DNA from 3 places in the Janthinobacterium sp. RA13 genome. Region 3 is predicted to be linked to each of the others. Evidence: predicted binding sites of a transcription regulator. Region 3 holds the regulator's gene; each other region holds the start of a gene.
The links. Region 3 encodes sigma-54, which starts transcription at its own class of promoters, with help from an activator protein. Its sites were predicted from a motif close to TGGCANGNAANCTGCTTT; they were not measured.
Positions count from the first base shown of each region.

Region 1: FG13_RS08225 (urease accessory protein UreD) is a predicted target of sigma-54. The motif match lies at 2,819-2,836, and genes of this name have one in related genera.
Region 2: pedF (cytochrome c-550 PedF) is a predicted target of sigma-54. The motif match lies at 2,692-2,709, and genes of this name have one in related genera.

Region 1 covers NZ_JQNP01000001.1:1,880,582-1,888,527, forward strand. Annotated here, with positions in the region: gene ureC (urease subunit alpha) at 1-1,241, opposite strand, end outside; gene FG13_RS08215 (urease subunit beta) at 1,243-1,572, opposite strand; gene FG13_RS08220 (urease subunit gamma) at 1,594-1,896, opposite strand; gene FG13_RS08225 (urease accessory protein UreD) at 1,922-2,788, opposite strand; gene FG13_RS08230 (two-component system response regulator) at 2,926-5,130, opposite strand; gene FG13_RS08235 (sensor histidine kinase) at 5,306-7,471, opposite strand; gene FG13_RS28860 (sensor histidine kinase) at 7,468-7,946, opposite strand, start outside.
Region 2 covers NZ_JQNP01000001.1:5,338,794-5,346,739, reverse strand. Annotated here, with positions in the region: gene FG13_RS23745 (TonB-dependent receptor family protein) at 1-1,267, shown strand, start outside; gene FG13_RS23740 (substrate-binding periplasmic protein) at 1,322-2,155, opposite strand; gene pedF (cytochrome c-550 PedF) at 2,171-2,656, opposite strand; rRNA gene rrf (5S ribosomal RNA) at 2,868-2,980, opposite strand; rRNA gene FG13_RS23725 (23S ribosomal RNA) at 3,118-5,993, opposite strand; tRNA gene FG13_RS23720 (tRNA-Ala) at 6,243-6,318, opposite strand; tRNA gene FG13_RS23715 (tRNA-Ile) at 6,338-6,414, opposite strand; rRNA gene FG13_RS23710 (16S ribosomal RNA) at 6,513-7,946, opposite strand, start outside.
Region 3 covers NZ_JQNP01000001.1:4,852,979-4,860,924, reverse strand. Annotated here, with positions in the region: gene FG13_RS21495 (PTS sugar transporter subunit IIA) at 1-466, shown strand, start outside; gene hprK (HPr(Ser) kinase/phosphatase) at 503-1,438, shown strand; gene rapZ (RNase adapter RapZ) at 1,587-2,450, shown strand; gene FG13_RS21480 (enoyl-CoA hydratase/isomerase family protein) at 2,451-3,536, opposite strand; gene hpf (ribosome hibernation-promoting factor, HPF/YfiA family) at 3,672-4,034, opposite strand; gene FG13_RS21470 (RNA polymerase factor sigma-54) at 4,104-5,582, opposite strand; gene lptB (LPS export ABC transporter ATP-binding protein) at 5,587-6,342, opposite strand; gene lptA (lipopolysaccharide transport periplasmic protein LptA) at 6,342-6,923, opposite strand; gene lptC (LPS export ABC transporter periplasmic protein LptC) at 6,949-7,560, opposite strand; gene FG13_RS21450 (KdsC family phosphatase) at 7,603-7,946, opposite strand, start outside.

The DNA.
Region 1 (7,946 bases), 3.0 Mb from region 3:
GTGATGGCCGAGTTGATCGTGTACTTGGCGATGTAGCGCTTGGCGCGGAAATTGTCGCTGCGCGCCGTGTCGGGCGCCAGCGGTCCCCGCTGCACCTTCATCTTGTGCGCCGTCTGCCAGGTGCGCATGATCACTTCGCCGACTCTGCCCATCGCTTGCGAGTCGGACGACATCATCGAGATGGCGCCGATGTCGTGCAAAATATCTTCCGCGGCGATGGTTTCGCGGCGGATGCGCGACTCGGCAAACGCCACGTCTTCGGCAATCGCCGGGTCCAGGTGGTGGCACACCATCAGCATGTCCAGGTGTTCGTCGAGCGTGTTGACGGTGAATGGGCGCGTGGGATTGGTCGACGAAGGCAGCACGTTGGCCTGGCCCACGGCGGCGATGATGTCGGGCGCATGGCCGCCGCCCGCCCCTTCCGTGTGAAACGTGTGGATGGTGCGGTCCTTGAACGCGGCCAGGGTGTGCTCAAGGAAGCCGCCCTCGTTGAGGGTATCGCTGTGCAGCGCCACCTGGATATCCATGCGGTCGGCCACCGACAGGCAATTGTCGATGGCGGCCGGTGTGCTGCCCCAGTCTTCGTGCAGTTTCAGGCCGATGGCACCCGCGCGCACCTGTTCTTCCAGCGGCAGCGGCAGGCTGACGTTACCCTTGCCCATGAAACCCAGGTTCATCGGAAAGGCGTCGGCCGCCGCCAGCATGGCGTGCAAGTGCCACGGTCCCGGCGTGCAGGTGGTGGCGGCCGTGCCCACGGCCGGTCCCGTGCCGCCGCCCAGCATGGTGGTCACGCCGCTCATCAGGGCTTCCTCGATCTGCTGCGGGCAAATGAAGTGAATGTGGGTGTCTACGCCGCCGGCCGTGACGATCAGGCCTTCGCCGGCGATGATTTCCGTGGCGCCGCCGATGGCCAGGGTCACGCCGGGCTGGATATCCGGATTGCCCGCCTTGCCGATGCCGAAGATCAGGCCGTTTTTCAGACCGATGTCGGCTTTGACGATGCCCCAGTGGTCGAGGATGACGGCATTCGTGATGACGGTGTCCATCACTTCGGCCGCGCAACGCTGCGACTGGCCCATGCCGTCGCGGATCACCTTGCCGCCGCCGAATTTCACCTCTTCGCCGTAGATCGCATAGTCATGCTCGATCTCGATGAACAGTTCCGTGTCGGCCAGGCGGATGCGGTCGCCCCTGGTGGGGCCGAACATCTCGGCATATGCGCTGCGGGGAATGCTGGCCATCTCAATCCTTTCCCGGTGGTGTGTCTTGCAGTTCGCCCATCACTGCGCCATTGAAGCCGTAGACCTTGCGCTCGCCCGCCAGCGCCACCAGTTCCACGGTGCGCTGCTGGCCCGGCTCGAAGCGCACGGCGGTGCCGGCCGTGATATTGAGGCGCATGCCGTAGGCGCGCCAGCGCTCGAAGGCCAGCGCCGGGTTGACTTCAAAAAAGTGGAAGTGCGAGCCGACCTGGATCGGCCGGTCGCCCCGGTTGGCCACCACCACGGTGGCCGTGGCGCGCCCGGCATTCAAGCTGATTTCGCCTTCTTCCAATTGGTATTCGCCTGGGGTCATGAGGGACTCCTTCTCAAAAGACTACGGTATCGGGTGGTGCACGGTCACCAGCTTGCTGCCATCGGGGAAGGTCGCTTCCACCTGAATGTCGGGGATCATCTCGGCGATGCCGTCCATGACGTCGGCGCGCGACAGAATTTTTGTCCCGTCCGACATCAGCTGCGCCACCGACTTGCCATCGCGCGCGCCTTCCATGATGGCGGCGCTGATCAGGGCCACCGCTTCCGGATAGTTCAATTTCAAGCCGCGCGCCAGGCGCCGTTCGGCCAGCAATGCAGCCGTAAAAATGAGCAGCTTGTCTTTTTCGCGGGGAGTCAGGTCCATGTTTTTCCTTGTGCTTCTTTCCTGTTCAAGTGTTCCAGATGCGGGGCACGACGGCGTCGCGTCCCAGCATGGCGGGGCGCAGCAGCTGCCAGGCGGCCAGCATGACGCGGCGTGCCGCCTCGCTGTCGCCGCACAGCAGGCGCACCACCACCAGCGATTTCATGTGCGTGGCGCCAAACGCGGCGCCGGCCGGCACGGCGATCTCGCGCACGGCCGCCAGCACGGCGGCAGAAACGGGCGTGCCGATGGCGATCAGGGTGGCGCACACGGTGTGTCCCCCCAGGCCCAGCGGGCTGGCCATCAGCGCGCCGCCGGCCGCCAGCACGCCCTGCTCCCACCACAGCAGCTTGCCGCCGCGGCGGATCCGCACCTGCTGATCGATGCTGCCCGTGTTGAAAACTTCGCCCGAGGCGCTGCGGCCCAGGCAGACGATGTCGCAGCCGATGTAGCGGGCGTCGGGTGCCAGTTCCACTTCGTGGCGCAGGCGCACGCAGGCCTGGTCGAAGAAGATGCTTTCCTGCGGCAGCCACTCGATGGCCGCGCCGCTGCCGGCGCGCAGCACGATGTGCTGGCCCGAGACATGGCCGTTCGCGCGGTACCACTTGGCGGCGCCCGGCGACGTGAGCAAGGCGCGCGCGCCCTCGCCCACCGTGGCGTCGACGGCCAGCTGGTCGCCGCCCACGACGCCGCCCGGTGGATGAATGATGATGGCGTGGCAGACGGCGTCGCCTTCCGGGTACAGGGGCTTTTGCACGCGCAGGGGGCCGCTGTGCGTGCGCTCGACGAGGCGGCTGACGCCATCGTGCAGCGCAAAGCCCAGGCGCAAATGCGCCTGCCAGGCGCCGTGGGCGCTGGCTGGTAAAGGCGTGACGGAACGGGTGCTGTCTGGCATGCGGGGCAATCGCGTAAATAAGCGATTACCTAAGCAGGATATATGCCAGCGTCAAGGGAAGGAAAAGTGAGAATCGTGCACCGCGCTGCAGCGGATGCACCGGCATGGTGCATCGGCCGCACCGCAGTGCCTGTCTCTTACGCCACGGCCAGCGTACGCCGTTCACGCAGCAAGGCCGTGAAGGCTTCGGCGGCCAGGGGCCGGCTGAAATAATAGCCCTGCATTTCGTCGCAGCCGTGTTCCGTCAGGAAGTCGACCTGTTCGCGCGTTTCCACGCCTTCGGCGATGACGCGCATGTCGAGGTTGTGCGCCAGCGAGATAACGGAGCGGGCGATGGCCGCGTCGCTGCTGCTGGTGGTGACGTCGTCGACGAAGGATTTGTCGATCTTCAGCACGTCGATGGGGAAACGCTTCAGGTAGCCCAGGCTGGAATAGCCGGTGCCGAAGTCGTCGAGCGAAATGCCCACGCCGATATCCTTCAGGCGCGTGAGGGCCGCCACGGCCTTGTCCGGATCGCCCATCACCGTGCTTTCCGTGATTTCGATGCCGAGGCAGGCGGGCGCGATGGCGTATTTGCGCAAGACCGCCTCGACGAACGGCACCGTGCGGTCCTGCGCGAACTGTTTGCCGGACAGGTTGACGGCCACCTTGATGCTGCCCAGGCCCGCGTCGTGCCAGGCGCGGATCTGCGCGCAGACGCTTTCGAGCACCCATTCGCCGATGGCCGTGATCAAGCCGTATTCCTCGGCCAGCGCGATGAACAGGCCTGGCGGCACCTTGCCCAGCACCGGATTATCCCAGCGCAGCAAGGCTTCCGCGCCCAGCAAGGCGCCCGTGCGCAAGCACATCTGCGGCTGGTAATGCACTGCGAATTCGTCGCGGCAGATGGCGCCGCGCAGCTGCTGCTGCATCGCCAGGCGGGCGCGGATATCGCTGCCCATGCGTTCCGTGAAGAAGGCGTAATGGTCGCGTCCCATTTCCTTGGCCCGCACCAGGGCCGTGTCGGCGTGGCGCAGCACGTCGTCGAGGCTGTCGCCGTCGGCCGGGCACATGGCGATGCCGATGCTGGTCGTCAGGGCCAGGCGCTCGCCATCGACATTGAGCTCTTCGCGCAAGCCGGCCAGGATGGTTTGCGCCAGCGCCAAGGTGCGGCCCAGCAGGGCATCGTCCTGCAGCAGGATCTGGAACTCGTCGCCGCCCTGGCGCACCACGGTGTCGCCCTCGCGCACGCAGCCGGAGAGGAAACGCGCCACCACTTGCAGCGCCTTGTCGCCCACGGCCTGGCCGTGCGAATCGTTGATGTTCTTGAAGCGGTCCAGGTCCAGGCACATCAGCACCACTTGCTGGCCGTCGCGCACGGCGTTGGCGCGCGCCTGTTCGAAACGCTCGCGCAGCAACACGCGGTTCGGCAAGCCCGTCAGCGCGTCGTGGTAGGACAGGAAATCGATCAGGTGCTGCTCGGCCTTGCGCTCGCTGATGTCGAGGAAGACGCCCACGTAGTTGACGACGGCGCCGTCCGGGCCATGCACGGTAGACACGCTGAGCAGACAGGGGTAGGTGTCGCCGCTCTTGCGCCGCGTCTGCACCTCGCCCGACCAGCAGCCGCTGCTGCGCAAGCCCTGGCGCAGGGCCAGCAGCACCGCTTCGCCCGTGTATTCGGCGTGCAGGCGCATGATGTCCGTGCCCACCACTTCCTGCGCCGCGTAGCCGGTGATGCGGGTAAAAGCGGGATTGGCGGTGACGATGACGCCAGCCGCATCGGTGATCAAAATGGCGTCCTGGGTCGCTTCGAAGACCTGGCCGGACAGGCGCAGCAATTCTTCATTGGCGCGGCGGATCTGCACTTCGCGCGCCAGGGTGCTGGCCACCTGCTCCAGTTCCGCCGTGCGTTCGGCCACTCGCCGCTCCAGGTTGGCGCGCTCCTGCGCCAGCTGCAGCTGCGCCCGCGCCAGGCGCACGTGCGCATCGGTACGGGCCAGGATTTCCTCGGCCTGGAAGGGCTTGGCGATGAAATCGACGGCGCCCAGCGCAAAGCCGCGCACCTTGTCGTCCGTATCGTACTGGGCCGACAGGAAGATCACCGGCACCTGGCGCAGGGACGGTATCTCCTTCAGACGGCGACAGACTTCAAAACCGTCGAGACCGGGCATGCGCACGTCGAGCAGGATCAGCTCGGGCGGACGCGCCTGGGCCGTCCACAGGGCCAGTTCACCGTTCGGCGCCTGGCGCACGGCATAACCGGCGCCGCCCAGCAAGTCGCTCAACAGCTTCAGCGAAGCCGGCGTATCTTCAACGATCAGTACTTCGCCCTTCGAATTCACTTCCGAAAAATCGCGGTGCATGTAGCAGTTCTCTCAGCTTTGGATGAGGCGCGGCGGTCGGTTGCCACGCTGGACAAGACATTTCTTTTGCGATGAACTACGTACTATCATCATAATCTTTATTGCAATTTAGCACCATCCATCCACGGCACTTAGTCCGTCTTTTCAGCGAATCCGATGTTGTCAGCCCACACTTTCAAGTATGCGCCAGCGCGCCCTCGCTCTCCAGCAAGACGCACAGCTGACGGTACTGGTGCTGGTCTAGCATGGCCTGCAGCGGCACCAGCAACGGCGCCGCTGCCGCCGGCAGGGCCGCCAGCAGCTGCGCCACCCTGGCCAGGTTCAATTCGCGCAGCGCCACCAGCAAGGCGGCGCGCTCTTCTCCCGTCAGCAGCAGCAAGTCTTGCGCCTGCAGTGCCGGCAGCACTGCCGCCTGCGCCGGCATGGCCGGCGGCGCGGGAGCCTGCAGTGGCGCCTGCGCCGCCTGCGCGGGTATGCTGAAACGGAAGGTGGCGCCCTGCCCCGGCGTCGATTCGACCGTCAGTTCGCCTTTCATCAACTGCACGAACTCGCGCGAAATGGCCAGACCCAGGCCCGTGCCATCCTTCGGTCCCGCGCTGTCGGCCTGCACGAAGGGCTCAAAAATGCGCTGCTGGTCTTCCGGCGCAATGCCGATGCCCGTATCGCTGACGGCGAACGACAGCATCCATAGCCCGCCATCGCGCCGCTCGCCGCGCACGCACAGGGTGACCTCGCCGCCGCCGGCGAACTTGACGGCATTCGACATCAGATTCAGCAGTACCTGGCGCAGGCGCGTCGCGTCGAGCAGCACCGCCGCCGGCAGGTCCGCACAATCGAGGCGCAGGGCCAGCCCCTGCTGCTCGGCGCGCATGCCCAGCATGTCCATCACCTCCTGCAACAGGGGCGCCAGCGCCACCACGGCCGTCTGCGCCTGCAGGTGCCCCGCCTCGCCCTTCGACAGTTCGAGGATTTCATTGATCAGGGTGAGCAAATGATTGCCGGAGCGGTGGATGATGGCCAGGTTGCGCTTTTCATCGTCCTGCATGTTGGGCGAGGCGGCCATCAGGCGCGAAAAACCGATCACGGAATTCAAGGGCGTGCGCAGTTCATGGCTCATGTTCGCCAGGAAGGTGCTCTTGGCGCGGTTCGCGGCCTGCGCCTGGCTGACGGCCACCGACAGGGCGCTCGTGCGCTCGGCCACCAGTTCTTCCAGGTGGTGGCGGTGGCGCAGCAGTTCCAGTTCGGCCTCGCGGTGCGCCGTGATGTCGTAGTTCGAGCCCACCAGGCGCATCGGCAAGCCGCGCCCATCGCGGAAGATCACGGCATCGGCCTTGATGTAGCGGATGGCGCCATCGGGCCACAGGATGCGGTACTCGTGCGTGAAGGCCTGGCCGGCGCCCAGCGCGGCGCGCAGGGCCTCCTTGGCCGCCGGCACGTCGTCCGGCACCAGCGCCGCGCGCCAGATCGCCGCCGGCGACATGCTGCTGGCCGCATCGGCCTTGAACTGCGCGTACATCTGTTCATCCCATTGCAATGCGTCGCTGCTGACGCTCCAGTCCCAGATGCCGATGCTGGCCGCGCCCGTCGCCATCTGCACGCGCTCCTCGCTGCGCTGCAGGGCGCGGTAGCGGCTGTCGAGCAGCGCCACCATGTCGCGGATGGAGCGGTACAAGGTGCGCAGTTCGCCCAGGAACCACGCTTTCGGCTGCGTGCCGAATGCTTCTCCCTGCCCCGCCTCGACACCGGCCGCATACTGGCCGATGGCCTTCAACGGCTTGAGCATCAGGCACCACATGAGCAGCCAGATGCTGGCCACCAGGATGACGTCAAGCGCCACGATCATGGCGCCGATGCCCAGCGCGCGCTGCCGCAGCTGCGCGTGCAGCAGGGCCGGCGTGGCATACACGGCCACGCTGCCGATGACTTGTCCGCCCATCGTCACGGGGCGCCGCTGCACCAGCCAGCCCGGCTCCGCGACAAGCGAGGAAAAGCTCTCGATGGCGCCGGCCGCCGTGCGGCGCAGGACCAGCGCTTCCTTGCCGATGCCCGGCGTGAGGGAACTGGCCACCAGGTCGCGCTTGCCCAGCATGCTGCGCATGATGGCCTGCATCTGCTTTTCATCGAGATTCCACAAGGGCAGTTCGATGGCCACGGCCAGCTGGTCCGCGCTCACGGCCAGACTGCGATGCAGCTGCTGCCAGCGCTGCTCGCGTTCGGACTGGTAAAACAGCACGGCAAACACCAGCAGCAGCGCGGTGACGACGCAGGTCAGCGCCACGCTGACGGCCAGCACGATGGACACGCTGCCCAGGCGCGCGCCTTTGGGTGCGTGAAAAGTCATGCGTCTTCGCCCTGCGGTTCGCTGGCCAGCTGCGTCAGCAAGGCGCACAGCGGCTGGTACTGGTGCTGTTCCAGCATGGCGGCGACGTGCGCGGACAGCTGCGGCAGGCCCGTCGCCACGCCGGCCAGCACGATGGCGCTGCGCCGCAAATCGAGGGCTTGCACGGATTCGAGCAGCGCCTGCCGCTCGGCTGCACCCAGCTGGCCCAGCGCCTGCTGCAAATCAAAGGCCGGCGCCGGTACGCGCGGCGGCGCGCCGGCGGTGCGCTGAAAGCGCACACCCAGTTGCTGCTCCAGCATGGCGAACAGGTGTTCCTGCTCGATCGGCTTGCGCAGGAAGCCGTCGGCGCCGGCCGCCAGCGCCTCCTGCTTTTCTTCTTCGAAGGCGGAAGCGGTCATGATCACCAGGCGCGGCTGCACCAGCGCCGGCTGCGCGCGCAGCCAGCGCGTCAGCGCCAGTCCATCCATGTCGGGCA
Region 2 (7,946 bases), 490 kb from region 3:
CACGCGCAAGAGTATCGACCACCAGCAAATCGGCGCCACCTATGAACAGTCGTTCGGCGACGACCGCCTGCATGTGATGGTGTATGGCGGCAACCGCGACGTGATCCAGTACCAGGCTTTTACCAAAGGCTTCCAGGCACCGCCCAGCCATTCAGGCGGCGTGGTCGACTTCCAGCGTGAGTTCTACGGCATCGACACCAACTGGCTGCACGTGAACCAGTTGGCAGGCGGCAAGCTGAGCACGACCATCGGCATCGATTACGGCCGCTCCAGCGACGACCGCACGGGCTATGAAAATTACATCGGCAACACGTTTGGCGTAAAAGGCAAGCTGCGCCGCGACGAGCAAAATGTCGTCTCCAGCCTCGATCCCTATATCCAGGCGGAATGGCAAAGCGGCCCATGGCTGCTCAGCGCAGGTTTGCGCTACAGCAAGATGAAAGTGGCGGTCGACGACCATTTCCTCGGCAATGGCAACGACAGCGGCAGCCTGGAGTTCAGCCACACGACACCGGTGCTGGGTCTGCTGTATAAACTGACGCCGAACGTCAACGTCTACGCCAGCGCCGCGCGCGGCTTCGAAGCGCCCACCTTGAATGAACTGTTTTACTCGGGCACCGGTGGCGGCTTCAATTACCAGCTGAAACCGGCCACCAGCACCAACCTGGAAGCGGGCATCAAGGCCAGAATCGCCAACAACACCCACGTAAACGCGGCCGTGTTCCAGATCAAGACCAACGACGAGCTGGTGGTCGACAAGTCCAGCGGCGGGCGCACCAGCTATCGCAATGCAGGTAAAACCTTGCGTCAGGGTATGGAAGTGTCGCTGGACTCGAACTTGCCATATGGCTTCACGACAAAAGTAGCCCTCACCAGCCTGCACGCCGTGTATGACCAGGCGTTTGGCAGCGTGCGCGAAGGCAGCCGCTTGCCGGGCGTGCCCAGCGCCAATCTGTTCGCGGAACTGGCCTGGAAAGACACGCTCGACCGTTTTGGCGCGGCGCTGGAAAGCCTGGCCAGCAACCAGGTCTACGCGGAAGACAGCAACATCGAAAAACCGGCGCCCGGCTATACGGTGTTCAATGCGCGCTTCAACGCCAAACAAAATGTGGGGAATTGGCGCTTCAAGGAATTTGCCCGCCTGAACAATCTTTTCGACAAGACCTACGTGGGCTCCGTCATCGTCGGCGACAGTAACAAACGCTACTATGAAGCGGCGCCGGGACGCAACTGGTTGTTAGGTGTCAGCGCGCAGTACAGTTTCTAAAACAAAAAGCCCGTACATCTTCCGATGTGCGGGCTTCACATACAGCATGGACTGTTACGGCCGCGCTTCCTTCATCCCATATTTTTCAAAGATCGCCTTTAGTTCACCGCTGGCCGCCATCTCGTTCATGGCTGCCTGTAGCAACTTGGCCACGTCGAGTTGTTGCTTGCTGACGGCCAGGCCCACGGCCCAGCCCGCGCGCGGCAAGCGGGCGAACGCCACTTCGCTCAAGGGGAAAGCGGGATCGCTTTTCAGCACCGATTCGATTTCCGAACGGTTCGCCAGCACGGCGTCGAGCTTGCCCGCCTGCAATTGTTGCAAGGCTTCGGCCGCCGTATCGAAAATGCGCACGTCGTCGCGGTACTTGCCATTATCTTCGCCCAACATCAGCATGGCCGCGATCGATACCTTTTCCACGCCGATGCGCTTACCAGCCAGCGTAGCGACGCCGTCGAATTGCGGCACGGCTTGCGCACTGCGCGCCAGGCGCACGGTTTCCACGTAATACGGCGCAAAAATTTCGACCTTGTCGTTATCCGCCATCAGCTTCTTGTCGACGGGCACATGCAACATCACATCGGCGGGACCATAACCGAGGTAATGCCCCTTCCACACCATATTGCGCAAGTCATCGTTCAGGTTTTCGCCGGCGGGAAATGGCAGCAAGCTCAGTTTCAAGCCCAACTTTTTCGCCAGCGCTTCGGCGATGTCGATATCGATGCCAACACCCTTGTCGGAAAATGGCGCGAACTCGTTGTACACAGCCACTTTCAGGCTGCCCGACTGCCGCACTTTCTGCCAGTCGGCACGCGCCGGCGCGGCTGCGCACAGCGCCAGGCAAGCGAGCGAGATCATCGCGCGCGCGCTGCGGAATTGAAATGAACGCATGGGACTCCTTCGTGATCAGTTCGATTCTCTACGGGTTTCCAGATAGGTCTTGATGGCCCACATGGCTTCCTGATTGAACACGCCTTCGAACGGCGGCATGTACACGGCGCCATTGCGCACTTTACCGTGGCGGATGGTGGTCAGGTAGTAATTGTCCGTCTCCTTGTAGCAAGCCTGTTTCTTTGTCTCATTCTTGATACCAAAACAATCGCGGTCCAGCTGGCGCAAATCCGGCGCGATGCCGCCCGAGATGGCTTCGATGCCGTGGCAGCGCGCACAATTCTGGTTGTAGGCCGAGGTGCCGACCGTCAAGGCCAGCTTGTTGCCCCGATACGGATTTTGTTCGAGCCACTTGTCGCCCACCTTGGGCAAGCCGGTGGTGTCGACGCCTTGCGGCGTGACATTGCCGTGCGCATAGGCATGCGGCAAGGTCAGCAGGGAAGTGAGGGCAACGGCGCCGGCGGCGGCAACGCCGAGCAGGGTACGAATGGAATAGGTCATGCTGGTCTCCTTGGTTTTTTAGTCAATACCCAAGAAGAGCAAATGCCATGCCATGCACTTATGCCCCACATCCGGCCGCCCATGTATCAATTTGGAACAGCTGCAACACGTATTTGTGTCACCGCACGTGTAATCCGACAGCGCCAGACAAAACCACCAGACGTAAAAAAACCCCAACCGGATCACCGGAAGGGGTTTTTTCGAATAACAAGCCTGACGATAACCTACTTTCACACTGGTTGCAGCACTATCATCGGCGCAAAGTTGTTTCACGGTCCTGTTCGGGATGGGAAGGGGTGGGACCAACTTGCTATGGTCATCAGGCATAACTTGTACTGGCATTTGTCCTCAGTGGAGCGACAAAGCCTGAATCTGGAAGAAGCAAAGATTGGGTAATGAATAGTAGTATCAACACACACGCAACGTTGTACCGTCTTATCCTCTGTACCTGCTAAGGTTATAGGGACAAGCCGTACGGGCAATTAGTACTGGTTAGCTTAATGCATTACTGCACTTCCACACCCAGCCTATCAACGTCCTGGTCTCGAACGACCCTTCAAAGAGCTCAAGGCTCTGGGAAATCTCATCTCAAGGCAAGTTTCCCGCTTAGATGCTTTCAGCGGTTATCTCTTCCGAACTTAGCTACCCGGCAATGCCACTGGCGTGACAACCGGTACACCAGAGGTTCGTCCACTCCGGTCCTCTCGTACTAGGAGCAGCCCCCTTCAAATTTCCAACGCCCACGGCAGATAGGGACCAAACTGTCTCACGACGTTTTAAACCCAGCTCACGTACCACTTTAAATGGCGAACAGCCATACCCTTGGGACCGGCTACAGCCCCAGGATGTGATGAGCCGACATCGAGGTGCCAAACTCCCCCGTCGATATGAACTCTTGGGAGGAATCAGCCTGTTATCCCCAGAGTACCTTTTATCCGTTGAGCGATGGCCCTTCCATACAGAACCACCGGATCACTATGTCCTACTTTCGTACCTGCTCGACTTGTCAGTCTCGCAGTTAAGCACGCTTATGCCATTGCACTATCAACACGATGTCCGACCGTATCTAGCGTACCTTCGAACTCCTCCGTTACACTTTAGGAGGAGACCGCCCCAGTCAAACTGCCTACCATGCACTGTCCCCGATCCGGATAACGGACCAAGGTTAGAACCTCAAACAAACCAGGGTGGTATTTCAAGGTTGGCTCCACGAGAACTAGCGTCCCCGCTTCAAAGCCTCCCACCTATCCTACACAGATTGGTTCAAAGTCCAATGCAAAGCTACAGTAAAGGTTCATGGGGTCTTTCCGTCTAGCCGCGGGTAGATTGCATCATCACAAACATTTCAACTTCGCTGAGTCTCGGGAGGAGACAGTGTGGCCATCGTTACGCCATTCGTGCAGGTCGGAACTTACCCGACAAGGAATTTCGCTACCTTAGGACCGTTATAGTTACGGCCGCCGTTTACTGGGACTTCAATCAAGAGCTTGCACCCCATCATTTAATCTTCCAGCACCGGGCAGGCGTCACACCCTATACGTCCACTTTCGTGTTTGCAGAGTGCTGTGTTTTTATTAAACAGTCGCAGCCACCAGTTTATTGCAACCCTTTCACCCTCATGGAGTAAACCAATCAAGCTACCGGGGCGTACCTTTTCCCGAAGTTACGGTACCAATTTGCCGAGTTCCTTCTCCCGAGTTCTCTCAAGCGCCTTAGAATACTCATCTCGCCCACCTGTGTCGGTTTGCGGTACGGTCTCGTATGACTGAAGCTTAGAGGCTTTTCTTGGAACCACTTCCGATTGCTTCGTGAATAAATTCACTCGTCTCAACCCCTTGAATTCCGTACCCGGATTTGCCTAAGTACCTTCTATGAGCCAAAAACCAACTATTCCAACAGTTGGACAACCTTCCGCGATCCGTCCCCCCATCGCATCATACGACGGTGCAGGAATATTAACCTGCTTCCCATCAGCTACGCATCTCTGCCTCGCCTTAGGGGCCGACTCACCCTGCTCCGATGAACGTTGAACAGGAAACCTTGGGCTTACGGCGTGGAGGCTTTTCACCCCCATTATCGCTACTCATGTCAGCATTCGCACTTCTGATACCTCCAGCATCCTTTACAAGACACCTTCGCAGGCTTACAGAACGCTCTCCTACCATATCTATTGCTAGATATCCGCAGCTTCGGTGACTGGCTTAGCCCCGTTACATCTTCCGCGCAGGACGACTCGATCAGTGAGCTATTACGCTTTCTTTAAATGATGGCTGCTTCTAAGCCAACATCCTGACTGTTTTAGCCTTCCCACTTCGTTTTCCACTTAGCCAATCTTTGGGACCTTAGCTGGCGGTCTGGGTTGTTTCCCTCTTGACGCCGGACGTTAGCACCCGACGTCTGTCTCCCAAGCTTGCACTCATCGGTATTCGGAGTTTGCAATGGTTTGGTAAGTCGCAATGACCCCCTAGCCATAACAGTGCTCTACCCCCGATGGTGATACTTGAGGCACTACCTAAATAGTTTTCGGAGAGAACCAGCTATTTCCAAGTTTGTTTAGCCTTTCACCCCTACCCACAGCTCATCCCCTAATTTTTCAACATTAGTGGGTTCGGACCTCCAGGGCGTGTTACCGCACCTTCATCCTGGCCATGAGTAGATCACTTGGTTTCGGGTCTACACCCAGCGACTGATCGCCCTATTCGGACTCGATTTCTCTACGGCTTCCCTATGCGGTTAACCTTGCCACTGAATGTAAGTCGCTGACCCATTATACAAAAGGTACGCAGTCACGGAACAAGTCCGCTCCTACTGTTTGTATGCACACGGTTTCAGGATCTATTTCACTCCCCTTCCGGGGTTCTTTTCGCCTTTCCCTCACGGTACTGGTTCACTATCGGTCGATTACGAGTATTTAGCCTTGGAGGATGGTCCCCCCATATTCAGACAGGATGTCACGTGTCCCGCCCTACTTGTCGTACGCTTAGTATCACCGGTCCGATTTCACATACGGGGCTATCACCCACTATGGCTCCTATTTCCAGAGGATTCTGTTATCGGTCCGACTATCACGTACAGGCTCTTCCCATTTCGCTCGCCGCTACTTTGGGAATCTCGGTTGATTTCTTTTCCTGCAGCTACTTAGATGTTTCAGTTCGCCGCGTTCGCCTTGCATACCTATGTATTCAGTATGCAATACCCTAAAAGGGTGGGTTGCCCCATTCGGAAATCTGCGGATCAAAGTGTGTTTGCTCACTCCCCGCAGCTTATCGCAAGCTACTACGTCCTTCATCGCCTGTAATCGCCAAGGCATCCACCATGTGCACTTATTCGCTTGTCCCTATAACGTTAGCCTCTCATCATTTGCATAATGAAAGAGCGCTACAGGGATAAGAAAGTACAACGTTGTTGCTTGTTTGTTGATACATACAATCATTACCCATCGATTCGCTTTTTACGGCAAACCGATCAATAAATAATCTTTACTTCTTCCAGATTGTTAAAGAACGAAACAGCTTTGATCGCTAAAAGATCAAACCTAAACCCAAGTCTTATTGACCGGCTTACGTTTGCACTTTCGAGTAAAACGTGGTGGAGGATGACGGGATCGAACCGACGACCCCCTGCTTGCAAAGCAGGTGCTCTCCCAGCTGAGCTAATCCCCCTGAGATACTACTAATTAGCTGGTAGGGCTGGTTGGACTCGAACCAACGACCCCCGCGTTATCAACACGGTGCTCTAACCAGCTGAGCTACAGCCCCAACGCGGAACTACTACGACTACTGTTTCTTCTTCATTTAACAGCCGATAAGTGTGAACATTTGATGCGTGAATCATTACTGATTCGTGCAAACTCTAGAAAGGAGGTGATCCAGCCGCACCTTCCGATACGGCTACCTTGTTACGACTTCACCCCAGTCACGAATCCTACCGTGGTAAGCGCCCTCCTTACGGTTAAGCTACCTACTTCTGGTAAAACCCGCTCCCATGGTGTGACGGGCGGTGTGTACAAGACCCGGGAACGTATTCACCGCGACATGCTGATCCGCGATTACTAGCGATTCCAACTTCATGCAGTCGAGTTGCAGACTACAATCCGGACTACGATACACTTTCTGCGATTAGCTCCCCCTCGCGGGTTGGCGGCGCTCTGTATGTACCATTGTATGACGTGTGAAGCCCTACCCATAAGGGCCATGAGGACTTGACGTCATCCCCACCTTCCTCCGGTTTGTCACCGGCAGTCTCATTAGAGTGCCCTTTCGTAGCAACTAATGACAAGGGTTGCGCTCGTTGCGGGACTTAACCCAACATCTCACGACACGAGCTGACGACAGCCATGCAGCACCTGTGTACTGGTTCTCTTTCGAGCACTCCTCAATCTCTCGAGGATTCCAGCCATGTCAAGGGTAGGTAAGGTTTTTCGCGTTGCATCGAATTAATCCACATCATCCACCGCTTGTGCGGGTCCCCGTCAATTCCTTTGAGTTTTAATCTTGCGACCGTACTCCCCAGGCGGTCTACTTCACGCGTTAGCTGCGTTACCAAGTCAATTAAGACCCGACAACTAGTAGACATCGTTTAGGGCGTGGACTACCAGGGTATCTAATCCTGTTTGCTCCCCACGCTTTCGTGCATGAGCGTCAATCTTGACCCAGGGGGCTGCCTTCGCCATCGGTGTTCCTCCACATATCTACGCATTTCACTGCTACACGTGGAATTCTACCCCCCTCTGCCAGATTCTAGCCTTGCAGTCTCCAATGCAATTCCCAGGTTGAGCCCGGGGATTTCACATCAGACTTACAAAACCGCCTGCGCACGCTTTACGCCCAGTAATTCCGATTAACGCTTGCACCCTACGTATTACCGCGGCTGCTGGCACGTAGTTAGCCGGTGCTTATTCTTCAGGTACCGTCATTAACAAGAGATATTAGCTCTCACCGTTTCTTCCCTGACAAAAGAGCTTTACAACCCGAAGGCCTTCTTCACTCACGCGGCATTGCTGGATCAGGCTTTCGCCCATTGTCCAAAATTCCCCACTGCTGCCTCCCGTAGGAGTCTGGACCGTGTCTCAGTTCCAGTGTGGCTGGTCGTCCTCTCAGACCAGCTACTGATCGATGCCTTGGTAGGCTTTTACCCTACCAACTAGCTAATCAGATATCGGCCGCTCCACGAGCATGAGGTCTTGCGATCCCCCACTTTCATCCTTAGATCGTATGCGGTATTAGCGTAACTTTCGCTACGTTATCCCCCACTCTAGGGTACGTTCCGATATATTACTCACCCGTTCGCC
Region 3 (7,946 bases):
AATATTATCCCTCGAAAACGTCCTGCTGGACCTGGAAGTCTCCAGTAAAAAGCGCGCCTTCGAGCAAGCCGGCCTGATCTTCGAAAACAATTACGGCATCGCCCGCTCTACCGTCTCGGACAATCTGTTTGCCCGCGAACGCCTGGGCTCGACTGGCCTGGGCCATGGCGTGGCCGTGCCGCATGGCAGAGTCAAGGGCAGCAAAACCTTGAAATCGCCGCTGGGCGCCTTCGTGCGCCTGGCCGAGCCGATTCCGTTCGAGTCGCCCGATGGCAAACCCGTCAATCTGCTGTTTTTCCTGCTGATTCCCGATCATGTCACCCAGCAACATCTGGAAATCCTGTCGGAAATCGCCGAAATGTTTTCCGACGATGCCTTCCGCACGGCGCTGGCCACGGATCCGGAACCGAAATCCGTGCATTCACGCATCGTCAATTGGCAACCTAGTCTGCAAGCGGCGGGTTAAACTTCAGGTATTCCTCCACTCCTGAAGAAGACTGCCATGTTGCAAACGCCACTGACGATACAACGCCTGTACGACGACAATCGTGAAAGTCTGCAACTGGGCTGGTTCGCCGGCTTCCCCGGCGGCGAGCGCCTGATCTCGGGCGACGTCTCGTCGGCCGCCGACCAGGTGGGCCACTTGAACCTGATCCATCCGGGCCGCATCCAGGTCTTTGGCCACCAGGAAATCAATTACTACCAGCGCCTGAAGGTCAACACGCGCACCCACGTGATTGGCGAGCTGATCGCCGGCGGTCCGCCCGCGCTGATCATCGCGCAGGGGCTGGAAACACCGCCCGACATCCTCGCCATCTGCGACGAGCAAAACATTCCCCTGTTCTCCACCCCGCTGCCGGCCGCGCAAGTGATCGACTTCCTGCGCGTCTACCTGTCGAAAAAGCTGGCGCAACGCATCATCATGCATGGCGTGTTCATGGACGTGCTGGGCGTGGGCGTGCTGATCACGGGCGATTCGGGCCTGGGCAAGAGCGAGCTGGGCCTGGAGCTGATTTCGCGCAGCCACGGCCTGGTGGCCGATGACGCCGTCGAATTCTCGCGCATCGCGCCCAACATGATCGAAGGACGCTGCCCGCCGCTGCTGCAAAACCTGCTGGAAGTGCGGGGACTGGGTTTACTCGACATCAAGGCCATCTTTGGCGAAACGGCCGTGCGCCGCAAGATGCGCCTGAAACTGATCGTGCACCTGGTGCGCCGCAACGCACTGGAAGAAGAGGTCGAGCGCCTGCCCTTCCTGTTCCCCACGGAAGACGTGCTGGGCTTGCCCGTGCGCAAGGTCGTCATCCCCGTCGCCGCCGGCCGCAACATCGCCGTGCTGCTGGAAGCGGCCGTGCGCAATACGATTCTGCAGCTGCGCGGCATCGATACCTTGCAGGAGTTCATGGAGCGGCAACGTTTGGCAATGAGTGGCGATTAATTACCGGGGTCCGACCCGACGGGTCTGACCCCACATTGACGCCAATGGCAACAATTAAATACAAGCAATGCTCGAACAATAATTGCAATAATTTGTAAAGATAATTGCCTTGGGAGCAGAGCGTCGATCTTTATTGTATGATCGGCGTATGCATATCGTCCTTATCACCGGAATATCCGGCTCCGGTAAATCCGTCGCGCTCAATGTGCTGGAAGATACCGGTTACTATTGTGTCGACAACCTGCCACCGGCCTTGCTGCCCAGCCTGGTGCAAACCCTGCTCGACGAAGGTACACCGCAACTGGCCGTCGCCGTCGATGCGCGCAGCGCCGAGTCGCTGACCAGCCTGCCGCACAATGTGGCCCTGCTGCGCGACCAGGGGCACGACGTCAAGGTCATGTTCCTGACGGCCACCACGCATTCGCTGGTGGCGCGCTTCTCGGAAACGCGGCGCAGCCATCCGCTGTCGCACGAATTGCGTCCGAACCAGAATCCCGCCAGCCGCCGCACCCTGATCGAGTGCATCTCGGAAGAACGCGAGCGCCTGTCGGCCATTGAACAACTGGGCCATGTGATCGACACGTCGGAATTGAGCGCCAACAAGCTGCGCGCCTGGATCAAGGATATCGTCGCCTCCGAACGCGCGCCGCTGACCCTGTTCTTCGAATCGTTCGCCTTCAAGCTGGGCGTGCCGCTGGACGCCGATTTCGTCTTCGACGTGCGGGCCTTGCCGAATCCCTATTACGACCTGGCCCTGCGCCCCCTCGACGGACGCGACGCGCCCGTGATCGCCTTCCTCGACGCGCAGCCGAGCGCGCTGGAACTGCTGGCCGACATCCGCGCTTTCATCGAAAAATGGTTGCCGTCATTCAAGTCCGACAACCGCAGCTACCTGACGGTGGCCCTCGGCTGCACGGGCGGCCAGCACCGCTCCGTATACATGGCGGAACGACTGGCGCAATACTTCGGCCCGAATGAACGGGTGGTGCTGCGCCACCGCGAGCGCTCCTAGTTAATCCAGGTGGCGCAGCGGATGCGCTTGAGCCGGCCAGACGGGGGCAAAGAAGCGCGCCACCATGGCAGCGTCGACGTCGTCCAGGCTGGCGGGGTTCCAGCGCGGCGCATTGTCCTTGTCGACCACCAGCGCGCGCACGCCTTCGAGCACTTCGCCATGCGCGAAGTTATGGCGCACCACCGTGCGCTCCAGACGCAGGCAATCGGCCACGCCCAGGTGAGCGCCCCGCTGCAGCAATTCCAGGGTGACCGACATCATCAAAGGAGAGCGCAAACGCATGGCCGCCAGCGCCTTGGTGGCGAATGCACTGCTGTCCTGCGCCAGCGAGGCCATGATGGTCGCCACCGAACCCGCGCCGAAATGGCGATCCAGCGCCGCACGCGCCGTCGCCAGGGAAGATACCCCCGCCCCGGCCTGGAACGGTGCCGCCAGCGCCTTGACGGCTACCGGCAAGGCCTCGCCCGGCGTCGAGTCGAACAGGGCCAGCAGCGCCCCCATCTGCGCCTCGGGCAGGAACACATCGGCCAGGCCCGTGTACAGGGCGTCGGCCGCGCTGATCGTCAAGCCCGTCAAGCCCAGGTACAGGCCCAGCTGGCCGGCCAGGCGGGACAGGAAATAACTGCCGCCCACGTCAGGGAACAAGCCAATATTGACTTCCGGCATGGCCATGCGTGTGCGGCCCGTGACGATACGCAGGCGGTTGCCGGGCCCGGCTTGCGCCACGCCCATGCCGCCGCCCATCACCACGCCGTCCATCACGGCAATATACGGTTTCGGATAGAAATGAATCACATGATTTAAGGCGTATTCTTCCGTAAAGAAATCTTCCAGCAAGGCGCTGCCGCCTTGCGGCGTGGCCTGGCCCGCATCGTAAAAGAAGCGGATATCGCCGCCGGCGCACAGGGCTTTTTCGCTGCTCGATCGAATAACGACGGCGTCCACGTGCGGATCGTCGCGCCAGGCCAGCAGGACCGCGCTCAGGGCGCGCACCATCTCCAGCGACAGGGAATTCAAGGCTTTCGGACGGTCGAGCACGATGTGCCCGGTGCGGTTGCGGATGGAGGTCTGGACGAAGTCGCTCATGGCAGGCAGGAAAGAAGTGAAAGTGCAAACATTCTAGCCCTTGCGCGGGGAAGATTGCGTTCAACAGGTCCAGGCGCAAAAAAGGGCGCAAGATGTGCGCCCTTAGTTGATCACAACTGCTGGAAGCGGGTGGCCTTAAACGGCGACGACGGCGTCTTCCTCGGAGTTGTCTGGCAGATGCTTGATCGCCTCTTTACCGTGCCCTTGCACTTTGGTTTTGTATTTCATCACTTGCCTATCGAGCTTGTCGATCAGGGTATCGATCGCGGCGTACAGGTCGTGCGCCAGGCTTTCCACATAGACAGTCTTGCCACTCAAACGCAGGTTGACTTCAGCCTTTTGACGTTTTTCTTTCTCTTTGAGGTTATCCACGGTCAGAATCACGGCGATATCGATAACTTGATCGAAATGACGTTTCACGCGCTCCAGCTTCGTTTGTACGTATTCACGGATGGCTGGTGTCACTTCGAGATGATGTCCGCTGATGGTGAGATTCATACACACTCCTAAAGATGATCGGGTTCGTGCGGTCCATCCTATCCGGCCCGCAGAGGAACCGAAAAAAACTTACAAACACTTACGCAGGCTCACTGGCGGAATTTTCAACGCTTCCCGGTATTTGGCAACAGTACGTCGCGCAATCACCATGCCTTGTTCCCCCAGCATGTCCGCAATCTTACTGTCGGATAAAGGATTTTTAGGGTCTTCTGCTCCTGTCAGTTGCACGATCAATGCCCGTATCGCCGTCGATGACGCTTCGCCCCCCGCTTCGGTGGCGACGTGGCTACCAAAGAAATATTTCAACTCGAACATGCCGTGCGGGGTCAGCATGTACTTTTGAGTTGTTACCCGCGAGATAGTACTCTCGTGTAAACCCAGTGTATCAGCTATTTCACGGAGCACAAGGGGGCGCATGGCAACGGCCCCATGCGAGAAAAAGTTCTTTTGTCTTTCTACTATCGCCTGTGCCACGCGCAGGATGGTGTCGAAGCGCTGGCGCATATTCTTGATCAGCCACTTGGCTTCCTGCAACTGTGCGCCCATGGCGCCCTCGCCCTTGCCCTGCTTGAGCAGGTTGGCGTACATGGCGTTGACGCGCAGGCGCGGCATGACGTCGTTGTTCAGGGTCACTTGCCAGCCATTGCGCGCGCGCTTGACGACGACGTCAGGCACCACGTAATCGGACACGTCCGAGGCGAACACGGCGCCCGGATGCGGATTGCACTGGCGAATCACCGTCTGCGCTTCGCGCAAGTCTTCCTCGTCGCAATCGAGGGCTTTTTTCAGCTTGTTGAAATCGCGCTGGGCAAACCAGGCCAGGTGCTTTTCCACGATGACGAGGGCCATGCGCCGCGTCACCATGGCGATGTGCGGCAAGCGCTTGATTTGCAGGGCCAGGCATTCGGACGCATTGCGCGCGCCCACGCCGGGCGGATCGAAACTTTGCAGCAGCGACAAGGCCGTGCGCATCTCGTCGGCGTCGATTTCCAGCTCTTCCGGCAGGCGCGCCAGGATGTCGTCGAGCGACTCTTCCAGGTAGCCATTGTCGTCGAGCGCGTCGATGATCAGCTCAACCAGCGCGCGGTCGCGCAATTCCAGCACCGTCACGCGCATCTGCTCCATCAGGTGCTCGCGCAGAGTGCAGTGATGGGCTTCCAGCTGTGGACGCGAATCTTCATCGTCCGGCGCCTTGCCGCGGCTCGCCTCGCTCCAGTCGCTGTCGCCGCCATCCGCGGCAGCCGGACTGTCGCCCGCCTCGCCATCAAAGGTTTCCGCTTCGGCCGGCGCGGCGGGCGCTTCCTGGCCTGGCGGCTGGGGCGGCGCTTCGGCCGGCGCGGCCGTGGAACTCAAGGCGCCGTCGGACAGCAGGCGCAGCGAACGGTCGAGCGGATCGTCTAGGCGTTCGAGCAAGGGATTGTCCGTCAGCAATTGCTCTAGTTCCTGGTGCAATTCCAGGGTAGACAATTGCAACAGGCGTATCGATTGCTGCAACTGCGGCGTCAGTGCCAGGTGCTGCGAAGTGCGCAGCTGCAATGATTGTTTCATTGGCTCACATGCGGAAGTGTTCGCCCAGATAGACCCGGCGTACCGACTCGTTCGCGATGATGTCGTCGGGGCGTCCCGACGCCAGCACCGAGCCCTGGTTGATGATGTAGGCACGGTCGCAGATACCCAGCGTCTCGCGCACATTATGATCGGTGATCAGCACGCCGATATTGCGCTCCTTCAAGAAACGCACGATGCGCTGGATCTCGATCACGGCGATCGGATCGACGCCCGCGAACGGCTCGTCGAGCAGCACGAAACGGGGATCGGTGGCCAGCGCGCGGGCGATTTCCACTCGGCGGCGCTCGCCACCCGACAGGGACAGGGCCTGGTTCTCGCGCAGCTTTTCAATTTGCAAGTCGGCCAGCAATTTGTCCAGGCGCTCCTCGATCTCGGCCTTCTTCAAAGGACGGCCTTCGACGGTCTGGATTTCCAGCACGGCGCGGATATTGTCTTCCACCGTCAGCTTGCGAAAGACGGACGCTTCCTGCGGCAGGTAGGACAGGCCCATCTGCGCGCGGCGGTGGATCGGCAGGCTGGAAATGTCCACGCCGCTGATATCGATGCTGCCGCCGTCCGACGGCACCAGGCCGACGATCATGTAGAACGAGGTGGTCTTGCCGGCGCCGTTCGGGCCCAGCAACCCCACCACTTCGCCGCATTCGACTTGCAGCGAGACATCATGCACGACTTGCCGCTTGCCATAGGTTTTTTGCAGACCGCGAACGATCAGGGTGCTGCCGCAACGTGTATTTTCCATTATTTCTTTCCTGGCGCGGGCGTGGCCGGCGCTTTCTCCGCCGCCGGCGCCTTGGTCTTCGGCTGGATCACCATGCGCACGCTGCCGCCATCGGGCGTGCTGGTGCCGCTGTTGGAATTTTCCATCGCAAACACTTCCTTGCGGCTGTCATACGAGATGAAGGCGCCGTTGGCCACGTCGGTGACTTTCGTGCCTTCCAGGCGCGTCAACTTGGCCCGGGAAAACAGTTTCACCACTTCCGTCTTGTTGTCGTATTCCACGCGCTCCGCTTCGCCTTCGACCCACAGGTCGCCCGCGCCATCGCGCTTCTGACGGAAGGTGGCCAGCTTGCCGGGATCGGCCCAGAAGGTAATGAACTGGTAGCCTTGCGGATCTTCCGTGATCAGGGCCCGGCCCGCCTTCATGGTCAGGGTGCCTTTCACCAGCACGACGTCGCCCGTCAGGGTGCGCACCTGCTTGACGTCATCGACGTGGCCGCTGCGTGCCGTGATGACGGCTTCCTTCTCGGAATCGGCCTTCTCGGCATGCGCCACGCCCATGATGGCCAGGGAAAATACGGTCAACAGCAAGATCTTCTTCATAGTATGGTTTCCTTGTTTCATTCTGTCATTTTGCCGCCGCGGCCGGGCGCGGTTTCGGCGGGAGGACCATGCGCAGCGCATTCTGCACTTCCACCACGCCGGTGGCGTTATTGGCCTTCATGCCGACGCCATTGAGGCGCGAGGCGCCCGTCAGGATATCGACAGGCACGTCCGTTTCCATTCTTTCCTCATCCGGGAACACCGTCAGCGCTTCCGTCCTGACCGTCAGGTTCTGCGCCTTCGGGCTGGCCACGCGGTCGATCACGACCTTGCGGTGCAGTTGCAGCCGGGTATTGTCCTGGTCGATATGCGCCAGTTCCGCATTCATGTTCAACGGCGGCATGCCTGGCGTGAGCTTGCGCACGAAGGGCTGGTCGATATCGGACGAATCGTCGGCCGGATAATGCGTGAGCTTGGTGCCCGACACGATATAGCTGGGTTTGCCCGTCAAATCCATGCGCACCAGGCTGAAATTGGTGATGAAATAATCGGGCTCATCCAAATGTTTGCTGGCCTTGATGTCCTGGCTGTTCTTGTTCATCACTTCGAGCAGCCAAAAGCTGGCCAGCGCGACAACAACCGCGCCCAGCAGGGTAAAAATCGTGCGCCAGCGATGGGCGCCTCCTGGCTTACGCATAGGGTTTCACTCTTTCCAATATCACTGGCGGCAAGGCGCGCCTCACTCCAGGAACGGCGCCATGACGCGCGCATAGTTGTCCTGGGCGCGCAGCAGGAATTCGCAGATCTCGCGCACGGCGCCGCGGCCGCCGCCGGCCTGCGTCACATGGTGCGCCAGGCCCTGCGCTTCCGGGCGCCCGCCCGGCACGCTGACGGCAAAACCGACGCGCTTCAGGATGGGCGCATCGATGACGTCGTCGCCGATATAGCCGCATTGCTCTTCCGTCAAGCCCGTCAGCGCCAGTAGTTCGCGAAACGGCGTCAGCTTGTCGTGGCCGCCCTGGTGCACATGGGTAATGCCCAGGTCCTGCGCGCGGCGTGCCGTGATGGCCGAGCGGCGCGCGC